DNA from 2 places in the Paenibacillus sp. LRG-1 genome. Region 1 is predicted to be linked to the other one. Evidence: riboswitches for the same ligand, from Rfam matches in the RefSeq annotation. Region 1 holds a riboswitch; the other holds the start of a gene.
The links. Region 1 has a riboswitch for thiamine pyrophosphate ahead of ACUUJN_RS04675 (ECF transporter S component). Riboswitches for the same ligand answer to the same signal wherever they lie in the genome.

Region 1 (3,820 bases):
GGTAGATCGTATTCATGAATGCGTCCTTGCCGCGCTATCTCTGGAATCGGAGCCGATTGATCCGAGATTGTAGTTTGCGAAGGAGGGATTGAGATGGAAAGGGGTACACCGTTAATTGATATTGGCGTGAACTTGATGCACCGTTCGTTTCATGCGGATCGGGAACAGGTGGTAGAGAGAGCCGCAGCTGTAGGGATTTCACCCCTGATTATTACCGGGACCAGTGTCCGTAGCAGTCGAGAGGCTTCTCAGTATGCAGCACGTTATCCGGGCAAGCTGTATGCGACAGCTGGCGTGCATCCCCATGATGCCAAAGACTGCAGCGCAGATACGATCCAGCAGCTCCGCCAGCTGGCGAGTCAGCCGCAGGTCGTATCCATAGGGGAATGCGGATTGGACTATAACCGTGATTTTTCGCCGCGTGATGTGCAGCGCCGATGGTTTGAGGAGCAAATCCAACTGGCGGGTGAGCTTAATATGCCGTTATTTCTTCATGAACGAGATGCACATGAGGATTTTGTTGCTATGCTGCGGGAGTATCAAGGGCTTGTCGATAAAGCAGTGGTGCATTGTTTTACAGGCACGGAACAAGAATTGCATACGTATGTAGAGATGGGACTGTATATCGGGATCACCGGCTGGATTTGCGACGAACGGCGTGGCAAACATCTGCGTGAACTGGTCAGAGATATTCCCTTGGACCGTCTGATGATTGAAACGGATGCACCATTTTTGACCCCGCGTAATTTGCCCGTGAAGCCTAAAGAAGGGCGTAATGAGCCCATGTATCTCGCTCACATTGCTGCTACGGTTGCCGAATGTACAGGCCGAAGCATGATGGAGATCGAAATCGCCACGACGGAGACAGCCAAACGTTTCTTCGGATTATAGGATTGTCAAAGCCATAGATGTGGTATATATTATAGTGAATTAAAAAAGCATTGTCGGGAGCTTGAGAAAGTCAGGCTGAGAGGGTGGCCCTTGCCACTGACCGTGAAATCTGATCTGGGTAATGCCAGCGTAGAGAAACCAAGAACACTATACAGGAATGCCGCTTGTTTCGCGGTTGTCGATAGATACAATGTATGTCCTAGCATTTTACCTTGACCCTGACTTTGGCTTGGTATCAGTGTAGTAGCTTAGACTACTGGTTATATAAGGCATATCGACGAATGATGTTTTGTATGGTGCTTCACCTTTTACTGCGCATAAAGCTTGCCTGGAGATTCAGCTCCAGACAAGCTTTTTTTTATGGCCAAGAGGCCAATTATAAGGATAAGGGGAGCACGCAATAATGAATACTGCTGTAAGAGCGTCCAAAGGGTTGAAGCTGACTGATATTTTGGTCACGATTGTGATCGCTGTTGTGTTCGGGTTAGTCTACAAAATATGGGGACCTGCCTATGATTTGATGAAACCATTCGGTTTACACGCCGAGCAACTGATGTATGGCATGTGGTTTATGGCAGGCACGTTTGCTTATCTCATCATTCGCAAGCCGGGTGTTGCAATTTTGGCAGAGGTGGCAGCGGCAACGGTCAGTGCTTTTTTGGGAAGCGAATGGGGGATGTCCACTTTGTACTATGGCCTGCTGCAAGGCTTGGGAGCGGAGCTATTTTTTGCGGCTTTTCTGTATCGGAACGCAAACCTGTGGGTTGCTTCGCTAGCTGCGGCCGGGGCGGCTGTCGCTTCTCTGATTTTAGACTTCAGCTACGGGTATATTGATCAGCTTTCGACCTGGAACTATGTTTTGTATATCGGTTTTCGCATGATTGGCAGCATTGTGATTGCCGGGGTATTCGCGTTCTATCTGGCTAGGGCATTGGAGGTAACCGGAGTCACGCGAAGTTTGAGACCCGCAACGGAACAAGATTATAAGGGGCTGGATTGATGAGCCAGGCAACCGAAGATGTGGTGGCTTCGATCACCCGTCTTCGGTTGAAATTCCCCGGTGAGCAGGAGCTGCTTTTTCACAATATGTCTTTGTCTGTCCGCAAGGGGGAAAAGCTGCTGTTGCTGGGACCGAGTGGATGCGGTAAATCAACGCTGCTCCAAGTGTTAAGCGGTCTGATTCCACGCACGATAGAAGTGCCTATGAAATGCGATGCTGCTGTAATCCCAAGTGTCTCAGGTATTGTATTTCAAGATCCTGATACGCAGTTTTGTATGTCATATGCAGACGAGGAACTGGCTTTTGTGTTGGAAAATAATCAGGTTCCTCGTGAGCAGATGCGATCCCGTATTCGCGAGCTGCTGATACAGGTTGGTCTATCAACGGATGATATACACATGCCCATTGGCAGCATGTCACAGGGAATGAAACAGCGGCTGGCGATTGCGTCTGTGCTGGCTATGGAGCCAGAAGTGCTTTTTCTGGATGAGCCCACGGCTTTGTTGGACGAGGAAGGCACTACACAGGTGTGGGATACCATTCGAAACATTTCGGTAGACCAGACACTGGTGATCGTGGAGCATAAAATTAATGAAATTGTCCATGATGTGGACCGGATTGTGGTGCTTTCTGCTCAAGGGGAGATCGTTGCGGATGGAAGGGCGGAAGAAGTATTTCATGGGCAGCGGCAGGCATTGTCCGAGTATGGCGTGTGGTACCCGGGAGTATGGAGTGAATCGTCTTCGCCGCGTTGGAGTGAATCAGTGACACAGCAGAATGGTACGGGGAATGGTACAGGGATTGATTTGCTGGAGCTGGAACATTTTAGTGGCCTCCGCGGTTTAAGTTCAGTGATTTATGTGGAGCATGCGCAGGTGAAGCCTGGCGACTGGATTGGCGTGGTCGGTGAAAACGGGGCTGGCAAAAGCTCACTGCTGCTCTCCATGATGCGCTTACTTCGCACACAGGGACGTTATAGCGTGCGCGGAATTGAGGCAGGCAGTACGGAACAACTGGCAGAGCGTATCGGGTTCGCGTTTCAAAATCCCGAGCTGCAATTCGTAGCACACACCGTACGAAAGGAACTAGAGTATTCGTTACCCAAGAGCTTGTTCACCGTTGAACAGTGCCGGGAACGGGTCGATCGGATGCTCGTACAGTTCGGACTGGAGCGGCTGGACGAGCGTCATCCGTATCAGCTTTCATTGGGCCAAAAAAGGCGGTTGAGTATTGCTACGGCTATGATCCGTGAGCCGGAAGTGCTGCTGCTGGATGAACCGACTTTTGGGCAGGATGCGCGTAATACCTTTGTCATGCTGGATATGTTGGAGCAGCTGAGAGCGGCAGGCACGGCCATTGTGATGGTCACGCATGACCCGGAAATTGTCCGTCGATATTGTACCAATATATGGCGGATTCAGAAAGGGGAACTCCAGTATGAACCTATCCTTTCCCCATCATAAAACATGGCTGCATCGCGTGAATCCGGGCCTAAAGCTTGTTATGTTTTCCATACTGTTTGTGGTCGTTATAGTCATCCATGATCCGAATGTCATGTTTAATGTTGCGTGTGCTATGCTGCTGCTGCTTGTCTGGTCAGGCCATCCATGGAAGCGGCTGCTGCTGTATGGATCTCCCTTTATATTGGTGTTTATTTCAACCTCAACGGGCATGATGATGTTCGGCAAAGGGGTGACGACCTGGTGGACATGGGGCCTGATCCATATTACGCAGGAAAGCTTTTATCGGGGTATACATCTGGGCTTTCGTGCGCTGAGTATGGCGGCGGTAGGGTTGCTGTTTGGTTTAACGACTCGTCCAGTGAACCTTTTTTATTCACTGATGCAGCAATGGAGGCTCTCTCCGAAGTATGCGTATAGCTTTTTGGCAGCCATGCGGTTGATGCCCATGATGGTGGAGGAATTCCAG
Region 2 (3,820 bases), 2.3 Mb from region 1:
CCACTACAGTTTTCACCTTTACATCAAGCTCATGTAGCAATTGATCCACATGAGTGATTCGATTAGAAAAGGTCAGGCTCTGGCCGTTAATCGTCAGCTTCATAAGCTTTCCTCCTTGAGGAGCTCAGAAGAAAATCTACTTATCCCAAGTTCAGCTGCACCAGCCCCATTAAGCATAGCTGCCAGCGCACGCCCGGTAGCATCACTCAGCAGGACACCGTTGCGATAATGCCCGACGGCAGCATATACGCCCTCGACCCCAGGGACAGTGCCTATAAAAGGATGACCTGATGCGGCCTGCGGACGTAAGCCCGCCCAAGTGCGTATAAAAGAAGCTTCACGGACGCGCGGCAGCCAAGCAGAGGCACGTGCCAGCAACCCCTCCAAGCCTCCTACGGTCACCTCTTCGTCATATTGATGCGGAAGGCTCGTTGCCCCAATCCAAAGCTCGTTATTCTGTTTAGGCACGAGGTAAATATCATCAGCATAAATGGTGTATTCTAACGGGTGATCCTTCAAGGAGACCGCTACCGCTTCGCCCTTGACCGGATAAAGTGGATATTCAAATCCAACCTGCGCTAGCAATTTCATGCTATCCAAGCCTCCGGCAATAATGACCTGATCGCAGGAAAAAAAGCCACTATCTGTTCGAACACCGCAAACTCGACCATTCTGTATGACCAGTTGCTCTGCCTGTGTACCAGACCATACCGTTGCCCCCAGCACCGCAGCAGCACCTGCATAAGCACGGCAAAGCTGGACAGGAGCCACTTGTGTCTCTTTTGAACGATATATTGCCCCGATCGCTTGTTCATCCAAACCTGGAATTCGTCGGGCCAATTCCTTCGCATCCCACCAGATAGGACAATCATCCTCTCGCGTTTTAGCAGCTTTCCAGCGTTTTTGGCCTTCAGTTTCCGTACGGAAAGGAGTCACAAATCCTTCTGTACGGAATTCCACCGAAATACCTGACAAACGCTCCAGATCACAGACAAGCTCAGGGAATGCGTCTCGACTTATGCGAGCAAACCGTGCCAGCTCAGAGTCGGTGAACTCTTCACTTTCCGCTGCCAGCATTCCAACCGCTGCTCCTGAGGCTCCCTCACCCGGGATCAATCGTTCCAGCATGATCGTACTTCTTCCCTCCTTGGCCACATGGTAAGCAATGGAACTGCCGATGACACCTCCACCTATGACCAAGCATTCAGCGTGTCCTATCGCTCTTGCCTCTGTGTGTATCTTTGGCATTTGTTCCGTGTCTCCTCTCCATAAACCATTCTGCTTTCAGCTTGCCTCTACTCTCGTTTTCTCGCTACAGGTTGTGAACTACAAGATCTGCCATTCGCCTATATTCCAGCGCAGCTGCAACGGGCGACTCAGCCTCCCATATACCAGACATCACCGCAATTCCGCTTGCTCCGGCCCTATAAAGCTCCGGGATATGGTGCGGTTGTATGCCGCCCAGCGCGATCACCGGAATGTTCGACAGCCTGCAAATATGTTCAAGCTGAGCTAAACCCCGTGGTACAATACCGGGCTTACAATGGGTCTCATATATGTGACCATAAAGTACATAGTCCGCTCCTACCCGCTCGGCAGTCTGCGCCTCCTTCAAGGAATGCACAGATACTCCACAGCGTGTACCCTTTGGAAGTAGGCTTTTCACATCCGCTACAGGTAATCCATTAGCTGGTAGCTGGACGGCTCCAACCAAAGTAAGTAAAGCTACATCCACACGATCATTTACTACAATTTGTTGCAAAGGAACTCCCTGCTCCACCATGCTGCGAGTCAAAGATAGCAATGCAGAGGCACCATTCTGTTTTAAACGTGCGTGTACATAATGAACATACGGACAAATCACAGCAGCCACTTGGGCTGCTTGTGCAAAAGTGCCCTTTTCCATCGAAATTGCGTGTAATTCGATTTTGTCTTCACCTCACATTGGACTAATGGATCTAAGCTTAGTCAGCCACGTCTACCAGCAGTAATGAAAGGGGATTGTATGTGAATCGTCTACGGAAGCTCGAACAACTTAAAGTGAACGAAACGCAAAAAAACCACTTCCCCAAGGAAGTGGTTTAACGAACGTCCAATAATCGAACGGACAATGATATCCGTATACGTGTATCGTCCCACGCACAAACAAAAATAAGATGGTGTTGCCTTGTTTGTACGGCGCTCACTTCCCTACGCTGGCATAACCCAGATCAGGTGCAAAGGGTCCGAAATCCATTTATTCCGTCTCAGCCGCATGGGCGGCTCCCCTAGTGTGACTATTTTATTGTATAAGCTAAAGATAGCTTAGCATATTTTCCTAATTCTGCAAACCCCACTTCGTGTGAAATATGCAGAATTGGATTTAGTTGATGTTAGTTAACTTTACTTGACCACTCTTCCACATTCCACGTTTTGGTTACCCAATCCTCGTAAAAGTCCGGTTCGTGAGATACAAGCAATACGGTCCCTTTGTATTCCTTCAAGGCACGTTTCAGCTCATCCTTAGCTTTAACATCCAAGTGGTTGGTAGGCTCATCGAACAGTACCCAGTTGCTTTCACGCATTAACAGTTTGCAAAGACGGACTTTAGCCTGTTCTCCACCACTGAGCGCAGATAGCGGACGCGTGATATGCTCATTCTTTAAACCGCAACGCGCCAAATGCGCTCGTACCTCATGCTGGTTCAAATGTGGGAATTCATTCCACACATCGTCAATCGGTGTAATTTTCTCCGCCTTTACTTCCTGCTCAAAATAAGCGGGCTGCAAAAAATCACCTTGATAGGTTTTTCCACTGATTGGCGGTATTTTTCCCAATATGGTTTTGAGCAATGTCGATTTACCGACACCGTTGTAGCCAACAATAGCAATCTTTTCGCCACGTTCAATCGTCATGGACATTTTAGGCAAAAGGGCATGCGTATAACCAATCTCAAAATCAATACCCTCAAATACCGTCTTTCCGCTTGCACGTGCTTCTTTGAATTGAAAGGTTGGCTTCGCAGCTTCTTCAGGCTTATCTATACGTTCGATCCGATCAAGTTGCTTTTCACGGCTCTTTGCTCGGCCTGATGTAGAGGCACGCGCTTTATTACGCTGAATAAAATCTTCCTGTTTCTTAATAAAGTCCTGTTGCTTCTCATAAGCATCAATATGCTGAGCTTTGTTCAGATCCGCCATTTCAAGAAACTTTTCATAGTTAGCTGAATAACGGGTCATCTTGGCAAATTCAAGATGGTAAATAACATTAACGACCTGGTTCATAAACTCAGTATCATGTGAAATAAGAATAAAAGCATAGGGATAATCCTTCAAATAGCGCGTAAGCCATTCAATATGCTCTACATCCAAATAGTTGGTAGGCTCATCCAGCAGCAGGACATTTGGCTTTTCCAACAGCAACTTAGCAAGAAGCACCTTTGTCCGTTGCCCACCGCTAAGTGCAGATACATCCCGGTCCAGTCCTATGGCCGACAGACCTAGTCCATTCGCCATTTCTTCAACCTTCACATCAATGAGGTAAAAATCCCCCATATCCAGTTGCTCCTGAATTTCACCCATCTGTTCCAGCAGCACTTCCAACTCTTCAGGAGAAGCATCCCCCATTTTGTCAGTAATCTGCATCATTTCCTTTTCCAATTCCAACAAAGGAAGAAAAGCGTCTTTCAAAACATCACGTACCGTTTTGCCCGGTGTCAGCTTGGTATGCTGATCCAGATAGCCGTAACGTACACGTGGAGTCCATTCCACTTTACCCTCATCCTTAAGCAATTTTCCAGTCAGAATGTTCATGAGTGTCGATTTACCGACACCGTTAGCTC

Region 2: it holds a riboswitch for thiamine pyrophosphate, as region 1 does, so the genes downstream of both, ACUUJN_RS14430 (thiamine phosphate synthase) here and ACUUJN_RS04675 (ECF transporter S component) in region 1, are expected to answer to the same signal.

What each region holds. Positions count from the first base shown of each region.
Region 1 covers NZ_CM170126.1:1,036,481-1,040,300, forward strand. The annotation lists gene ACUUJN_RS04665 (polynucleotide kinase-phosphatase) at 1-73, shown strand, start outside; gene ACUUJN_RS04670 (TatD family hydrolase) at 94-891, shown strand; TPP riboswitch at 936-1,045, shown strand; gene ACUUJN_RS04675 (ECF transporter S component) at 1,295-1,891, shown strand; gene ACUUJN_RS04680 (ABC transporter ATP-binding protein) at 1,891-3,354, shown strand; gene ACUUJN_RS04685 (energy-coupling factor transporter transmembrane component T family protein) at 3,329-3,820, shown strand, end outside.
Region 2 covers NZ_CM170126.1:3,305,806-3,309,625, forward strand. The annotation lists gene thiS (sulfur carrier protein ThiS) at 1-103, opposite strand, end outside; gene thiO (glycine oxidase ThiO) at 100-1,248, opposite strand; gene ACUUJN_RS14430 (thiamine phosphate synthase) at 1,313-1,906, opposite strand; TPP riboswitch at 2,171-2,279, opposite strand; gene ACUUJN_RS14435 (ABC-F family ATP-binding cassette domain-containing protein) at 2,373-3,820, opposite strand, start outside.